2 regions of the Xanthomonas sp. AC360 genome follow, and region 2 is predicted to be linked to the other one. Evidence: predicted binding sites of a transcription regulator. Region 2 holds the regulator's gene; the other holds the start of a gene.
The links. Region 2 encodes FliA, which starts transcription of late flagellar genes. Its sites were predicted from a motif close to TAAAGTTTNNCNNNCNNNGGCCGATAA; they were not measured.
Positions count from the first base shown of each region.

Region 1: the regulator FliA is predicted to act here: its motif matches at 2,446-2,472, upstream of ACZZ0O_RS07340 (methyl-accepting chemotaxis protein).

Region 1 is NZ_OZ409846.1:1,734,894-1,742,556, forward strand. Features, by position in the region: gene hrpB (ATP-dependent helicase HrpB) at 1-2,193, opposite strand, end outside; gene ACZZ0O_RS07340 (methyl-accepting chemotaxis protein) at 2,501-4,618, shown strand; gene ACZZ0O_RS07345 (YehS family protein) at 4,807-5,280, opposite strand; gene uraH (hydroxyisourate hydrolase) at 5,540-5,872, opposite strand; gene hpyO (FAD-dependent urate hydroxylase HpyO) at 5,869-7,290, opposite strand; gene uraD (2-oxo-4-hydroxy-4-carboxy-5-ureidoimidazoline decarboxylase) at 7,287-7,663, opposite strand, start outside.
Region 2 is NZ_OZ409846.1:3,796,657-3,804,319, reverse strand. Features, by position in the region: gene flhF (flagellar biosynthesis protein FlhF) at 545-2,224, shown strand; gene ACZZ0O_RS16270 (MinD/ParA family protein) at 2,211-3,095, shown strand; gene ACZZ0O_RS16265 (RNA polymerase sigma factor FliA) at 3,092-3,859, shown strand; gene cheY (chemotaxis response regulator CheY) at 3,894-4,286, shown strand; gene ACZZ0O_RS16255 (protein phosphatase CheZ) at 4,286-4,912, shown strand; gene ACZZ0O_RS16250 (chemotaxis protein CheA) at 4,915-6,570, shown strand; gene ACZZ0O_RS16245 (XVIPCD domain-containing protein) at 6,781-7,663, opposite strand, start outside.

The DNA of each region.
Region 1 (7,663 bases), 2.1 Mb from region 2:
CATGCCCGACGGCACGCTGATGCGGGTGGGAGCGTGGCGGTCGATGGCCTGGCGGCGTTCCCACGGCAGTGCGGCCTTGAGCGCCTCGCCCAGGCTGGACTCATCCAGCGCGTCGAGCCGGGTCTTGCCGGCGAAGGCCGGGCGCAGCCAACGGTCCAACGAGGCGAGCAGTGCGGCATCGGAGAGATCGGGCAGCTCCAGCTCGGGCATCCACACCCGCAGCGACAGCACGCGGGCGCGCCATTGTTGCAGGGTCTCGGTCCAGGGCAGGGCGTCCAGGCCGAGCTGGCGCACTGCCTCGGTCAGTGCGCCAGCGGCCTGGGCGGGATCGACGCGACCGGCGGGGCGGCTGTCGAGCACGATGCGGTCGAAGCTGGATTGCCGGCGCGCGACCAAGGCGCGTTTGTCAGCGTCCCACTGCACCACGTCCTGCTGCACGAAGCGCTCGGGCAGGCTGCGGCGCAGATACGCCTCGTCGACCGGAGCGGCGCGCAACAGCAGGGCGTCCTTGGCCTCGTAGCGCAGCTCGCTGGCGACCAGCCACGGTTCGCCGCGCAGGTCGCTGTGGTCGAACAGACGCGCGCTGCGGCCGTTGGCGAGCAGATAGCGCAACGGGTCGGTGGGGTGGCGTGCGGCGATGCGGTCGGGGAAGGCATGCGCGAGCAGGTCGCCCAGCGCGTGCGCCTCCACGCTGGTGGGTGGGGCGGTGTCGCAGCGCAGTCGGCGGCGCCATTGTTTGGCGGCACTGTCGATCGCGGCCAGGCCGCCGCGGTTGGCATCGGGTGCGCTGCGGCCCTGGCGAAATGCCGCCAATGCGCGCCAGCGTGCGGCCAATCCATCGCCGCCCTGCCGCAGCGGGTCGCGCGCTTCCAGCAACGCGGCCAGGTCGCAGGCCAGTGCCAGGCGCGATGCAGCGCCGGCCTGCGCCAGCATCGCGGCCAGACGCGGATGCGTGCCCAGCGCCAGCATGCGGCGGCCCAGCGCGGTGATGCCGCCGCTGTCGCTGAGCGCGCCCAGCCGTTGCAGCAATTCGCGTGCGGCCGCCAGCGCGCCGGTGGGCGGGGCATCGACAAAGCGCAGCGCATCGCTGCCCCAGGCCGCCAGTTCCAGTGCCAGGCCGGCCAGTTCCACCTGGGTGATCTCGGCGCGCCGTTGCGGTTCCAGGCGCTGCGATTGCGGCCACAGCCGGTACGCCCAGCCGCTGGCCACGCGTCCGGCACGGCCGGCGCGCTGGTCGGCCGACGCCTGCGAAATGGTGGCTACATCCAGCCGCGAAAAGCCGCTGTTGGGGTCGTAGTGCGGCTCGCGCGCCTGGCCGCTGTCGATCACCGCGCGCACGCCGGGCAAGGTCACCGAGGACTCTGCCACGTTGGTGGCCAGCACCACGCGGCGGCGGCCCTGCGCATCCGGCTGCAGCACCTGGCTTTGCGCGTCCACCGACAACTCGCCGTGCAGCGGCAATACCTGGATGGCCGGGTTCAGCGCGTCCTGCAAGGCGCCTTGCACGCGCGCGATCTCGCGTTGGCCGGGCAAAAACACCAGCACATCGCCGGGATGGGTGAGCAGGGCATGCTCCACTGCGCGCCGCGTCTGTGGTTCCAGCGCTTCGTCGCGGCGCGCGGGGAAATGTGCGATCTCCACCGGAAAACTGCGTCCGGCACTGCTCAGGCGCGGCGCATCCAGAAAGCCGGCCAGCCGCTCGCCATCCAACGTGGCCGACATCGCCACGATGCGCAGGTCGTCGCGCACCTGTGCCTGCACGTCCAGCGCCAATGCCAGGCCGAGGTCGCCGGCCAGATGGCGTTCGTGGAATTCGTCGAACAGCAGCGCGCCCACGCGTTCCAGCATCGGGTCGTCCTGGATCATCCGGGTCAGGATGCCTTCGGTGACCACCTCGATCCGGGTGCGCGCAGAGGTCTTGTTTTCGAAGCGGATGCGGTAGCCCACCGTTTCGCCGACCGGCTCGCCCAACTGGCGCGCCATGAACAGCGCAGCGCTACGCGCGGCCACCCGGCGCGGTTCCAGCATCACGATGCTGCGGCCGGCCAGCCAGGGCGCATCCAGTAACGCCAGCGGCACCTGGGTGGTCTTGCCGGCACCGGGCGGGGCTTCGAGCACCAGACGCGGATGGGCGGCAAGGCTGTCGCGGATCTGCGGCAGCAGTGGGGTGATGGGGAATGCAGGTTCGGTCATGCGCGGCAAGGATACGGGCCTGCTCGCGCCGGTGCGATGGTCGGGGATCGAGGTGAAGCCTGTCAGGGAATGGCGTATGGCCTGTCGGCAACGCAATTGCTTGGGCTTGCCGCCAGCGCTTGCTGCCCGGCGACGTGCTGCGGACCAAGAGCCTGCGTGCACAAAGATATGCGCCCCACAGCCGCTCCGGCAGCGTCCGCTCGGTTGCTGCGCGGCGGATCCGACGAGTGCAAATGCAGGAGGCTTGCATGCTTCAGAGTGCATGGCCGGCGTCGATAACCCGGTTGAACCCGTCATTGGATTGACCATGTCCACCCCGTCCCCGCGTTTTGTCAGTCTGCAAAGCAAGCTGCTGGGCGCCCTTGCGCTTGGTCTGTCGATCATCCTGTTATGCGCACTTGGCGGTCTGGGCTCTGCCTGGTTGAGTCTGTCCGGCAAGGTGCCGGTGGAAGTGGCGCAGGCCTCTGCCAGCGAAGAACTCACCCGCGATTTCCGCCTGCAGGTGCAGGAATGGAAGAACGTGCTGATCCGGGGCCGCGATCCCGCACAACTCGAAAAACATCTGACTGCCTTCCGCGACAAGGGCAAGAGCGTGCAGGGCACGGTCACCTCACTGGCAGGCGCGCTGGCCGATCCGCAGGCGCGCACGTTGGCGCAGGACTTTGCCAAGGCGCATCTGGCACTGCAGGTCAGCTACGAAGCGGCGCTGGGCAAGTTTGCCGAGTCCGGTTACGACACCCAGGTGGGCGACCAGCTGGTCAAGGGCAAGGACCGCGCGCCCAGCCAGACGTTGGAGGCGTTGGTCGCGCGCAGCAAGGCGTTGGCCGATGCGGCCGTGCTGGCGAGTTCGCAATCGGCGCAGCACATGCTGGTGTATTCGGCGCTGGCCACCATTGCCGCGGCGTTATGTCTGGTGGTGGTGTTGGGGTGGTGGATTCGTCGCTCGATCGTGCGTCCCATCGAAAACGTCGCGCGTGCGGCACGCCTGGTGGCGGCCGGCGATCTGTCCGCGCGGGCTGCGGTCAGCAATCGCGATGAAATCGGCCTGCTTGGCCAGGCAATGGGGCAGGTGGTCAACACGCTTACCGATGTCTCCAGCGCGCAGGCGGACATGGCGCAGCGCCACGAAGCCGGGCAGATGAGCTACCGCATGGACGCGCAGGCGTTTCCCGGCGCTTACGGCCGCATGGTCGATGACACCAACGGATTGATCGGCGCGCAGGTGGGCCTGATCGGCACCATGCTGCAGGTGATGCAGCATTACGCGGTGGGCGACATGTCGGTGGACATGCCGCGCCTGCCGGGCGAAAAGGCGCAGATTACCGATGCGATGGACACCACCAAGCGCAACCTGGCTGCCATCAATGGCGAAATTCGCGGCCTGGTGGAAGCGGCTGCGGCCGGCGACTTTGCGACCCGCGGCAATGCCGCTGCCTACAAGTTCGAATTCCGCGGCATGGTCGAGGGCCTCAATGGCCTGATGCAGAACGTGGACCAGAATCTGGGCGAGTTGTCGCAGCTACTCAAGGCGATTGCCGATGGCGATCTGACCGCGCGCATGCGCGGTAACCAGCAGGGCGTGTTCGCGCGGATGCGCGACGATGCCAACGCCACCGTGCAACGCCTGACCGATATCGTTGGCGATATCACGCTGGCCGCGCAGACCATCCGCACCGCCTCGGCAGAAATCGCCGCCGGCAACAGCGATCTGGCGCAACGCACCGAACAACAGGCCGCGAATCTGGAAGAAACCGCCGCCTCGATGGAAGAACTCACCTCTACCGTGCGGCAGAACTCCGACACCGCGCAGCAGGCCAGCCGGGGTGCGCAGGCCGCTGCCGACATCGCCGGCCGCGGCGGCGAGATGGTCGCCAGCGTGGTCGATACCATGGGCGAGATCGAAGTGTCGTCGAAGAAGATCGCCGAGATCATCAGCGTCATCGACGGCATCGCGTTCCAGACCAATATCCTGGCGTTGAACGCGGCGGTGGAAGCCGCGCGCGCCGGCGAACAGGGCCGCGGCTTTGCGGTGGTGGCCTCCGAAGTGCGCGCGCTGGCACAGCGCTCGGCCGGTGCCGCCAAGGAGGTCAAGCAGTTGATCGATGCATCGGTGGAGAGCGTGGCGCGCGGGAGCGCGCGCGTGGATCAGGCCGGACGCACGATGCAGGACATCGTGCAATCGGTGCAGCAGGTCACCACGCTGATCGCCGAGATTTCCGCTGCCTCGCGCGAGCAATCGTCGGGCATCGAACAGGTGGCGCGCACCGTCAACGACATGGACGAAACCACCCAGCGCAATGCAGCGTTGGTGGAAGAAGCCTCGGCCGCCGCACGTGCGATGGAAGAACAGGCAGTGGAGCTGAGCGAAGCGGTGTCGGTGTTCCGACTGGATGCACGCAAGCCGCGCTTGGTGGTGGCTGCGTGAGTCTGCAGACGGGCAAGATAGCTGGATGAACGGCCTCTCGCGTGGGAGTGCTCTCATGCGGGAGGCGGCAGTCCGCCGTCTGCACGCACACGCATGATGTGTGCGTGTGTATGCGATCGGTCATCGCGTAGGGATGCAGTGCTGCGACGCTGATCGACTGAGCGTCGAAAGCATCGGCATTGAAACCATCACCCCGCTTCGCGCACCCGGGCGGTGAGGCCTTTGAGGAAGGCGCGCAGCAGTTGGTCGCCGCAAGGGCGGAAGTTCTTGTGGCCGGGCTGGCGGAACAGGGCCGACAGTTCCGGCTTGGACAGGGGGAAGCCGGCGCCAGCGAAGATGGCGTGCATGTCCACGTCCTTCAGTTCGAAGGCCACGCGCAGCTTTTTCAGCACCAGGTTGTTGCCGACGCGGGTTTCCAGCGGGCGGGCCGGCTGACTTTCGTCGCGGCCGCGGAAGCGCAGCACCAGGCCATCGAGAAAGCGCGCCAGCATCGCATCGGTGCAGGGCTCGAAACCGGGCTCGTCTTCTTTCTTCAGCCAGGCCTGTACCTGCGGCTTGTCGAGCGCGAACTCGGGGTCGGCCAGGTGAGTGATTTCCACCACCTTATCGTCGCTGAGGTCGAGCATGTAGCGGATGCTGCGCAGTACATCGTTGTGGATCATGACAATTCCGGGGCCCCGGCCTGTCGCCGGAAAGGCGTCATTCTACGGGGCCGGGGTGGAATGCGGCGTGTGTCGCGCCGATCCGTTACCGATCTGAAGCCGCCCGGAAGCGGCTGACAAGGCGCTGTGGGCAGCCGTCGTGAGCCGCTGTCGGGTGCATACGGCCGGTGCGTGGTAGTTGCAGGTTGAGCGGTATGCGCCGGCCTACGGTATCGACCACGCCGGTCTTGCGGGCGAGCGCAGTCGGTCTGAGCGCTACTCAGCTGCCGCGATAAGTGGAATACCCGTACGGCGACAGCAGCAGCGGCACATGGTAATGGCCGTCGTCGGCAATGCCGAAGGCGATGGGCACCTGTTCCAGGAACGGGGGGTCGGCCAGTGCGGTGCCGGTGGCGCGCCAGTAGCCGGCCACGTCGAATTCCAGCCGGTAGCGGCCGGGTTGCAGGGTGAGGGTAGCCAGCGCTGGGCAACGCCCGTCCTGGTCGGTGACCGCCTCCAGCTGCAATGTGTCGCCGGCGAACAGGCGCAGCGGCACCCCGGCAGCAGGGCGACCGGCGGCGGTATCCAGCACATGGGTGGACAGGGTGCTCATGCGACCGCCTGGGTCGGTTGCGGCCACTGGCCGACGAATTCGGGTTGGTCGTAGGCCAGATAGCTGTCGACGATGGCCTGGCGGTCGTCCAGGAACAGTTGGTCGGCCACCGCGCGGGCCAGCCGCGGCAACGCGACCTTGAGCCCGGACAGCGCGGCGGCCGAGGGGCCATGGTTGATCAGCGCCGAATAGTTGAAGGCGAACAGCCCGTGCAGCAGTGCGGCGTCGTCCGGCGTGCGTGGCAACAGTTCGAAGCCCGGCCCCAGGTACGGGTGTGCGTCCAGTACCGGGTTGGCCTGGCCCGGCGGCGGTTGGTAGCGGTCTGCCCAGCAGGCGATGCGCCCGGACAGCGCGGCCAGTTCTGGGCGCAACTGCGGGTCGGTGACCAGGCCCGTGGCGACGGCCAGGAAATCGAAGCGGTGTTCGCCGTGCGGGGTACGCACCACCACCGCGCCATCGCGCTCGGCTACCTCCAGCCACGGCGCGCCCAGGTGCAGCGCAAAGCCTGGGTGCGCGCAGGCGCGCTGGAAGGTGTCGTTGGTGGGCGGTTGGTTGTGTGCGAAGAAACTGGCCATCATCCGGTACTTGTCCGCATCGGGTAGCGTCAGAAACCGCGGAATGATGCCGGCCTGCTCCATGTGGCGGAACGGGTTGATGCGCGGCAGCTCGCTGCGGCGCACGAACACTTCGGCACTGGCGATGCCTTTGTCCAGCGCAAAACAGGCGTTGTCGAACGCCGATGCGCCGCCGCCGAGAATGCCCACGCGCTTGCCGGCAAGCGCGGCGAAGTCGATGTGGCTGGAGGTGTGTGCGTAGCGGTGGCTGGGCAGGGCACGGCCGATCCAGTCCGGCACCACCCACTGGCCGCCGCCCTGGATGCCGGTGGCCAGGATCAGCTTGCGCGTCAGCAGCGGCGCGCCCATTGTCAGATGCAAACGGTGGATGCCGGGCGCGACCTCGGGTTCGACGCGTGCCAGTTGCGTGGCGTTGCGCACCGGCAGCCGCAGCGCCGCGCGGTACCAGCGCAGGTAGTCCATCCAACTGCCGCGTGGAATCTTGTCCAGCGTGTCCCAAGCCGCGCTGCCGTGTTGCGCTTCCCACCAAGCGCGGAAGGTCAGCGACGGCACGCCCAGGTCGATCGAGGTGATCTGCTTGGGCGTGCGCAGTGTCTGCATCCGTGCGTAGGTCACCCAGGGGCCTTCCTGGCCTGCGGGGTTTTCGTCGATGACCAGCACGTTGTGCACGCGTTCGCGTTGCAGTGCGAACGCCGCGCCCAGGCCGCTCTGGCCGGCGCCGACGATGACCACGTCGTAGACATGCCCGGCCGGATGTACGCGCGGTTGCACCCAGGCATCGCCGCCATGGGCCAGACGTTGCAGGTCGCGGGCGAGCTCGCGTTCGAGTTGGGCCAGGCTCATGGCAGTGCCTCCAGGCGCAAGTGGACGATCTTGCCGATCTCGGCGAGGGCGGTGGCGATCTCGGCGTCACGCGAGGCATCCATGCGCTGCTCCAGCGCGGCCAGAATGCCGGCCTTGTCATGCAGCCGCACGCAGATCACGAACGGGAAACCGAAGCGCTGGCGATAGGCCTGGTTGAGCGCATGGAAGCGGGTGAATTCGTCCTCGCTCAGCCGATCAAGACCGGCCGAGGCCTGCTCGGCTGCCGAGGCGGCGGTGAGCGTGCGATCGATCGCCGCCTTGCCGGCCAGCTCCGGGTGCGCGCGAATCAACGCGACCTGATCTTGCGGCGATGCATCGAACACCACCTGCATCAAGCCGCGATACACATCCT
Region 2 (7,663 bases):
CGGCGCTCCGGTATAGCCCGACAGCCTCTATCGCGTCCTCCAGCAATCGCCGCAGGGCGGCCACCAACCGCCAACGCCAGGCGCCGGAAATCCGCCACTCGGCAAAATCCCAATCGATTGCATGCCACCGACCCTGGGAAGCACGACGAGCACGGCGCTGCTGCGGTTCGCGCGGGCGTTCAATGCGCTCCAACAGACGCGATCTGCGCAGCCGTCCAACACAGGGACGCCGCCGCACCGGCACCCAATGCCGTCGAAAAATTCAATCAGAACATCCACTTAGCGCAGCAAGCCCGGCTCGGCGTCAGTACCTAGTCTCCTCCGCGCGCACCCCGCACCCACTCGCCAAAAACCCAGCACCGCCGTTTTGGCACGCCGCGTGCATTAGCTCTGGCGAGACCGCAGACAGCACCACCGCTGCGGGGCGGATGGCAGGACTTGGAACAACCGAACGGGACAGGCAACTCATGACGCTGGCAACACACCCACATTCATCGCGCACCCGTCCGGCGTCCGGCGGGTCCCGTTCCTGGAGGCACGTGGCATGAAGATCAAACGCTTTGTCGCCCCGGACATGCGCACCGCATTCCGCATGGTGCGTGAAGAGCACGGCCCGGATGCAGTGATCCTGTCCAACCGTCGTACCGCTGAAGGCATCGAGATCGTCGCTGCCAGCAACTACGACGAAGAACTCGTGCAGCGTGCGCTGGAAACCGCACGCTCCGATGCGCCGATCACCCACACCGCTCCGCTGCAGCAGGCGCCCGTGCAGCAGGCTCCGGCGCAGGCCGCTACCCGCCCGGCCGCTCCGGTGCATGCCCCGCTCAAGCCGGCCGCCGAGAACGGCATGAGCCACCGCCAGCGCGTTGCCAGCGCCGCCGAAGAAATGATTGCTGCGATGGCCCTGCGTCAGCCGGTCAGCGTGCCGCGTCAGGCCCCGGTGGCCGCCCCGATCCGCAGCGTGGTGCCGATGCCGGCCGTGCAGGATGTCGCCGCCCCGGTTGTGCAGCGTCAGGAACACGCGCTGTCGGCCGTGCCGGAACAGCTGTTCGCCGACTTTTTGACTACCGCCCCGGTGCAGCGCCCCGCCGTGCAGGCCGCTCCGGTGCAGGCACCGACCCCGGTCGTTGCCGCAGCCCTCGCCGCCCCGGCTTACGCCGCGCATGGGCAGGACGACGATGCATTCGACGACGAGGCCGACTTCGGCCTGGACGACGCGCTGCCGCAGATCCTGCCGCCAGCCGCGTTGCCGCCGATCGTCGTCGCCCCCGCCGCGCTGGCCGCGGTGCCGGTGGCCGCCGCGCCGCTCCCGCAGAACGACGAAGAACTCAAGCAGCTGCGTGGCGAACTGGCGCTGATGCGTCAGATGATCGAGCGCGAAATGAACCGCCTCACCGACGAGCGCCTGCGTGGCTCCCCGGTGCGTGCGCAGGCGCTGGAGCTGATGGACGACTACGGCTTCGATGCCGGCCTGACCCGCGATGTCGCCATGCAGATCCCGGCCGATACCGAATTGCACCGCGGCCGCGGGCTGATGCTGGGCCTGCTGTCCAAGCGTCTGCCGGTGGCTCCGATCGACCCGCTGGAACGCGGCGGCGTGATCGCCCTGGTCGGCCCGACCGGTGCCGGCAAGACCACCACCATCGCCAAGCTGGCGCAGCGCTTCGCCGCCCAGCACGCCCCGCGCGACGTGGCCCTGGTCACCACCGATACCTTGCGCGTCGGTGGCCGCGAGCAGCTGCACAGCTACGGCCGCCAGCTCGGCATCGCCGTGCACGAGGCCGACAGCGCCGAAAGCCTGCTCGCGCTGCTGGATCGCCTGCGCGACTACAAGCTGGTGCTGATCGACACCGCCGGCATGGGCCAGCGCGACCGCGCCCTGGCCGCCCAGCTGAACTGGCTGCGCGCCGCCCAGCAGGTCACCTCGCTGCTGGTGCTGCCCGCCAACTCTCATTTTGCCGACCTCGACGAGGTCGTGCGCCGCTTCGCCCACGCCAAACCCCAAGGCGTGGTGCTGACCAAACTCGACGAGACCGGCCGCTTCGGCAGCGCCTTGTCGGTGGTGGTCGACCACCAACTGCCCATCACCTGGGTGACTGACGGACAGCGGGTCCCAGACGACCTGCACCGCGCCAATGCCGCCAGTCTCGTTCTTCGTCTTGAAGATTTACGGCGCGCTGCCGATAAGCCCTGTACTCCGGAGCACAACCATGCAGTCGCGTGAATACGCAAAGCTGACCAACGCCTTCCCCCTGACGGCGACCCGTCCCGAGCCCTTGGGCCCGGTGCGCACGATTGCCGTGACCGGTGGCAAGGGCGGCGTGGGCAAAACCAACATCTCCGCCAACCTGGCCGTGGCGCTTGCCGACATGGGCAAACGCACCCTGCTGCTGGACGCCGACCTTGGCCTGGCCAACCTGGATGTGGTCTTGGGACTCTCGCCCAAGTTCACCCTGGCCGACCTGATCGCCGGCCGCTGCACGCTCGATGAAGTGATCATCGAAGGCCCGGGCGGCGTGTTGGTGGTGCCGGCCGCCTCCGGTCGCCGCCACATGGCGGAACTGGCTCCGGCCCAGCACATCGGCCTGGTCAATGTGTTCTCCGAACTGGAACGCGACCTGGACGTGATGGTCATCGACACCGCCGCCGGCATCACCGACAGCGTGCTGACCTTCTGCCAGGCCGCCCAGGACACCGTGGTGGTGGTCTGCGACGAGCCGGCCTCGATCACCGACGCCTACGCGCTGATCAAGGTGCTCTCGCGCGAACGCGGCGTGGACCGCCTGCAGATCATCGCCAACATGGTGCGCGACCCCAACGAAGGCCGCCTGCTGTACGACAAGCTCTCGCGCGTCTGCGAAAAGTTCCTTGGCGATGTGTCGCTGAACTATCTCGGCCACGTGCCGCAGGACGACTGGTTGCGCCTGTCGGTGCAGCGTCAGCAACCCGTCATCAAGGCGTATCCCGCCAGTCCGTCGGCGCAGGCCATTGCCGAAATCGCACGCCGTACCTCGCGCTGGCAGGCTCCCACCGTGCCGCGCGGCAACGTCGAGTTCTTTGTCGAACGCATCATCCAACGGGGAGTGGCCGCATGAGCACTGCTACCGCAACCACGGCCACCGCGCAGTACCGCGCCGTGCAGCGCAATAACGCCAACGACGTGGTGACCCAGCACGCCGATCTGGTCCGCCGCATCGCCCACCATCTGGCGGCGCGTCTGCCGGCCAGCGTGGAAGTGGACGACCTGATCCAGGCCGGCATGATCGGCCTGATCGAAGCCTCGCGCAGTTACGACTCCGACCAGGGCGCCTCGTTCGAAACCTACGCCTCGATCCGTATCCGCGGCTCGATGATCGACGAAATTCGCCGTGGCGACTGGGTGCCGCGTTCGGTACACCGCCGTGCCCGCGACGCCGCCGCCGCAGTGCGCAAGATCGAGCAGAACACCGGCCGCGCCGCCGCCGCCACCGAAGTGGCCGCCGCGATGGAAATGCCGCTGCCCGATTACCTGCGCCTGATGGAAGACGCCGCACGCGGCCAGGTGCTGAGCCTGGAATCGCGCATCGAAGATCACGGCGAGCTGGACACCACCGCCAAGGGTGGCCCCAACCCGCAGCAGATGATGGAGCGTGGCGAATTCGGCCGCGAGCTGGGCAAGGCCATCGGCCAGTTGCCCGAGCGCGAGCAGCTGGTGCTGTCGCTGTACTACGAACAGGAATTGAACCTGAAGGAAATCGGCGCTGTGCTCGGTGTCAGCGAGTCGCGCGTCTGCCAGATCCATGGCCAGGCCGTGGTGCGTTTGCGCGGCCGCCTCAAAGTCTTCGAACTGGCCGACGCCGGTGTCGAAATTGACGACTAATTTTTCGCGTATTTTTTCGTGTTAGGAGCTTGATGTGAATAAGAACATGCGGATCCTGATCGTGGACGACTTCTCGACGATGCGACGTATCGTCAAGAATCTGTTGGCAGATCTCGGCTTCACCAATACCGCAGAGGCCGAAGACGGCAACAGCGCGCTGGCTGCATTGCGCTCGGGCCCGTTCGATTTTGTGGTGACGGACTGGAACATGCCCGGCATGACCGGCATCGACCTGCTGCGCAACATCCGCGCCGACGCTAAGCTCAAGCACCTGCCGGTGATGATGGTGACCGCCGAAGCCAAGCGCGAGCAGATCATCGAAGCGGCGCAGTGCGGCGTCAATGGCTACATCATCAAGCCGTTCACCGCGCAGACGCTGGAAGAAAAGCTGGGCAAGGTATTCGAACGTCTGGCGGCGACCGCCTGATGAACGCCACCGTGGAGACCAATGCCGAACGCGCTGCGTTGATCGAGCGTCTGCAAGGTGCGCTTGATGCACTGGAAAGCGGTGACGAAGCTGCCTGGAAGCGCGAGGTCGATCACCTCGCCGCCCTGCGCACGCGTCCGATGATGCAGGGCCTGAGCCGGCTCGCACGCGAACTTGGGCAGGCGCTGGGCGAGCTGCCCACCGTGCCCGAAGAAGCCGGCGAACTGGACGATGCCTGCTCGCGCCTGGACCACGTGGTGGAAATGACCGAAAAGGCCAGCCATCGCACCCTGGATCTGGTCGAAGAATGCCGCGAGCTGGCCAACAAGCTGCGCGACGGCGGTCTGAATCAGGACCAGGGCGCGCTGATGGACCAGATGCGCCACAACCTCACCGAGCTGTCGCTGGCGCAGAGCTATCAGGACCTCAGCGGGCAGATCATTCGCCGCGTGGCCGGGATCGTGCGCCGCGTGCATGAAGGCTTCGGCGCGCTGGGCCTGCCGCCCAAGAGCACCGAGCCGAAGAAAGACGACGGCGGTCTTGCCGGTCCTGCGGTCAAGGGCCTGGACCGTCACGCGGTGTCGCAAGACGACGCCGACGATTTGCTGTCCGGATTGGGGTTGTAACCATGAGTGCTGTTCCAGACGATATTGCTGCCGATTTCATCGTCGAGGCCCAGGAAATCCTGGATCGCCTCGGCGAACAGCTGGTGTCGCTGGAACAGGCGCCAGACGAAGCCGACCAGCTCAACGCGGTGTTCCGCGGCTTCCACACGCTCAAGGGCGGCGCCGGCTTTCTGGCGATCAAGCCCATGGTGGAGCTGTGCCACGCCGCCGAAGAAACCCTCGGCATGGCGCGCTCGGGCCAGGCGGTGCTGCAGGCGCATCACTTCGATGCCGCGCAGCAGTCGCTGGATTATCTGCAGGCCATGCTGGATGCGATGGGCTCGGGCGAACCCGTGCCGCATGCACCGCCGTCGCTGATCGCACAGTTCGATGCCAAGAGCGGACCGCCGGCGGTCAAGGCCGCACCCAAGGCGGCAGCTGCCGCAGCTGCGCACGACGACGGCCATGCCGCGCCGGCGCCGGGCGCCAAGGCCGCACCGAAAGCTGGCGCCAAGGGCGGCGCCGAAGCCGAACAGACCGTGCGCGTGGATACCAAGCGCCTGGACGCCATCGTCAATCTGATTGGCGAACTGGTGCTCTCGCGCAACCGGTTGAAGACCTTGCGCACCCGTCTGCGCGACGAAGAACTCGACCGCGCGGTCAGCGTGCTGGATATCGCCACCGCCCGCCTGCAGACCGCGGTCATGCGCACCCGCATGCAGCCGGTGAGCAAGGTGTTCGCGCGCTTCCCCAAGGTGGCCCGCGACGTTGCGCGCACCCTGTCCAAGGAAGTTGAACTGGAACTGGTCGGCGCCGAAACCGAGCTCGATCGTAATCTGGTCGAAGCCCTGGCCGACCCGCTAGTGCACCTGGTGCGCAATGCGATCGACCACGGCATCGAATCGCCGGCATTGCGCGAAGCCACCGGCAAACCACGCAGTGGCCATGTGCGCCTGTCCGCGCAGCAGGAAGGCGACTACGTCAGCATCGAAATCCAGGACGACGGCGCCGGCATCGACCCGGAACGTCTGCGCGAAATCGCCCGCAACAAGGGCCTGATCGACGCCGAAGCCGCTGCCCGTCTGAGCACCGACGAATGCCTGCATCTGATCTTCATGCCGGGCTTTTCGACCAAGGCCGAAGTCACCGATATCTCCGGCCGCGGCGTCGGCATGGACGTGGTGCAGTCGCGTATCCGCGAGTTGAGCGGGCAGATCCAGATCCAGTCCGAACTGGGCCGCGGCAGCCGCTTCATGATTCGCGTGCCGTTGACCCTGGCCATCCTGCCCACGCTATTGGTGCAGGCCGGCGAAGCGGTGTATGCACTGCCGCTGGCACGCGTGGTCGAAGTGCTGCACGCACCGCAGACCTCGCTGGGCTGGTTCGACGGCCGCGCCGTGCTCGACCGTCGCTCGCACACCTTGCCGCTGATCGACCTGCGCCGCTGGCTGGGCGTGCCCGCCGATCAACCGCCGCTGCTGACCGTGGTGCTGCTGCAGGCCGGCGAAACCCGCTTCGGCCTGGTGGTGGATCAGGTCCGCGGCCGCGAGGAAGTGGTGATCAAACCCCTCCCCCGCGCCCTGCGCGGCCTGCCCGGCTACGCCGGCGCCACCCTGATCGGCGACGGCCGCATGGCGCTGATCCTGGATGTGGATGGGCTGCGTTCCAGCGATCATTGATTTTCGGGAATCGGGAATCGTCAAGACGATCCTAGCTACCTGATTTGACGACAACGGCCGCGTACTGCGGCCGTTGTCGTTTCACTACCAGCATCGCTGCCGATCTATGCCAATACGCGCGCAGGCATGGGCGCGATGGTTTGGCGACGGCCAGGCTGCCGTGGAACTGAATCTGGAACCGTTATTACAGAACCGTTACTTCACTAGCCCTCACACCATCCGGTGTTGAGGCGCAATCGACTGCTCTCTCTGTTGCTCCTGCTGCTGGGATTGCTGTTGGCGCTGCGTTTCGCCCAAGGCCTGCAATTGCGCCAAGGATTGCTCGACGGGCTGCGCAATCGCATCACTCGTCTTCATATGCGCCATCTTGTGAGCGGGGTCGTTCAACGCGCCTTCGACAACGAAAACATTCTCGCCCTGCTGCACGGACTTGGTGTTCTCGCTCAGCACGACATGATCGATCCGCGACAGTCCGTTTTCTTTGGCTAGATGTGCGCTGCTTGCTGCCAGCCGGGCGCTGTTGTCGTCGTACTCCCGACCGAGACCCTGCTCAAGGCGGCGAACGGCCTCTTCTGCTTGGCGATACAGCGGATCTGTTGGAAGTCTCGCAACCTGCGCTGCTTCCTGTAGCGGAGATACCTGCTCACCGGGCGACCGCGCCTCGCCAATCACCTTCTGCCAAAGTTCCTGCTTAGGCTTCGGATTGTTGTGCTCCTTATTCAACTCACTTTTAGGCATAGGAGCAGGAATGCTCTTGATATCATCTACGTTTTCTACGGGTCTGATATCCCCCTCAAATCCTTTATCAACTCCATCTTTTGTCTTCCGGTGCAGTCCAGCATGATTGAGCGCATCCCATGTGAAGTCGATGCAACTGTTTTTAGCGCCGTGATATTCCATATTGAATCCGTGCTTAGCAGGGGCCGCGCCGAAGGCCTCCAGCTTTTCATACTGTGCCTTATCGATCTCCATCGTGCGTGAGTAATAAGGTTTTTGATAGGTGTCGACGTCATTGAACGAAACTTTTCCTGGCCCGCTAGCCTCGCCATGCTTGATAGGCGAGAACCCATAACTTTTGACAGTCGCTCCGTCG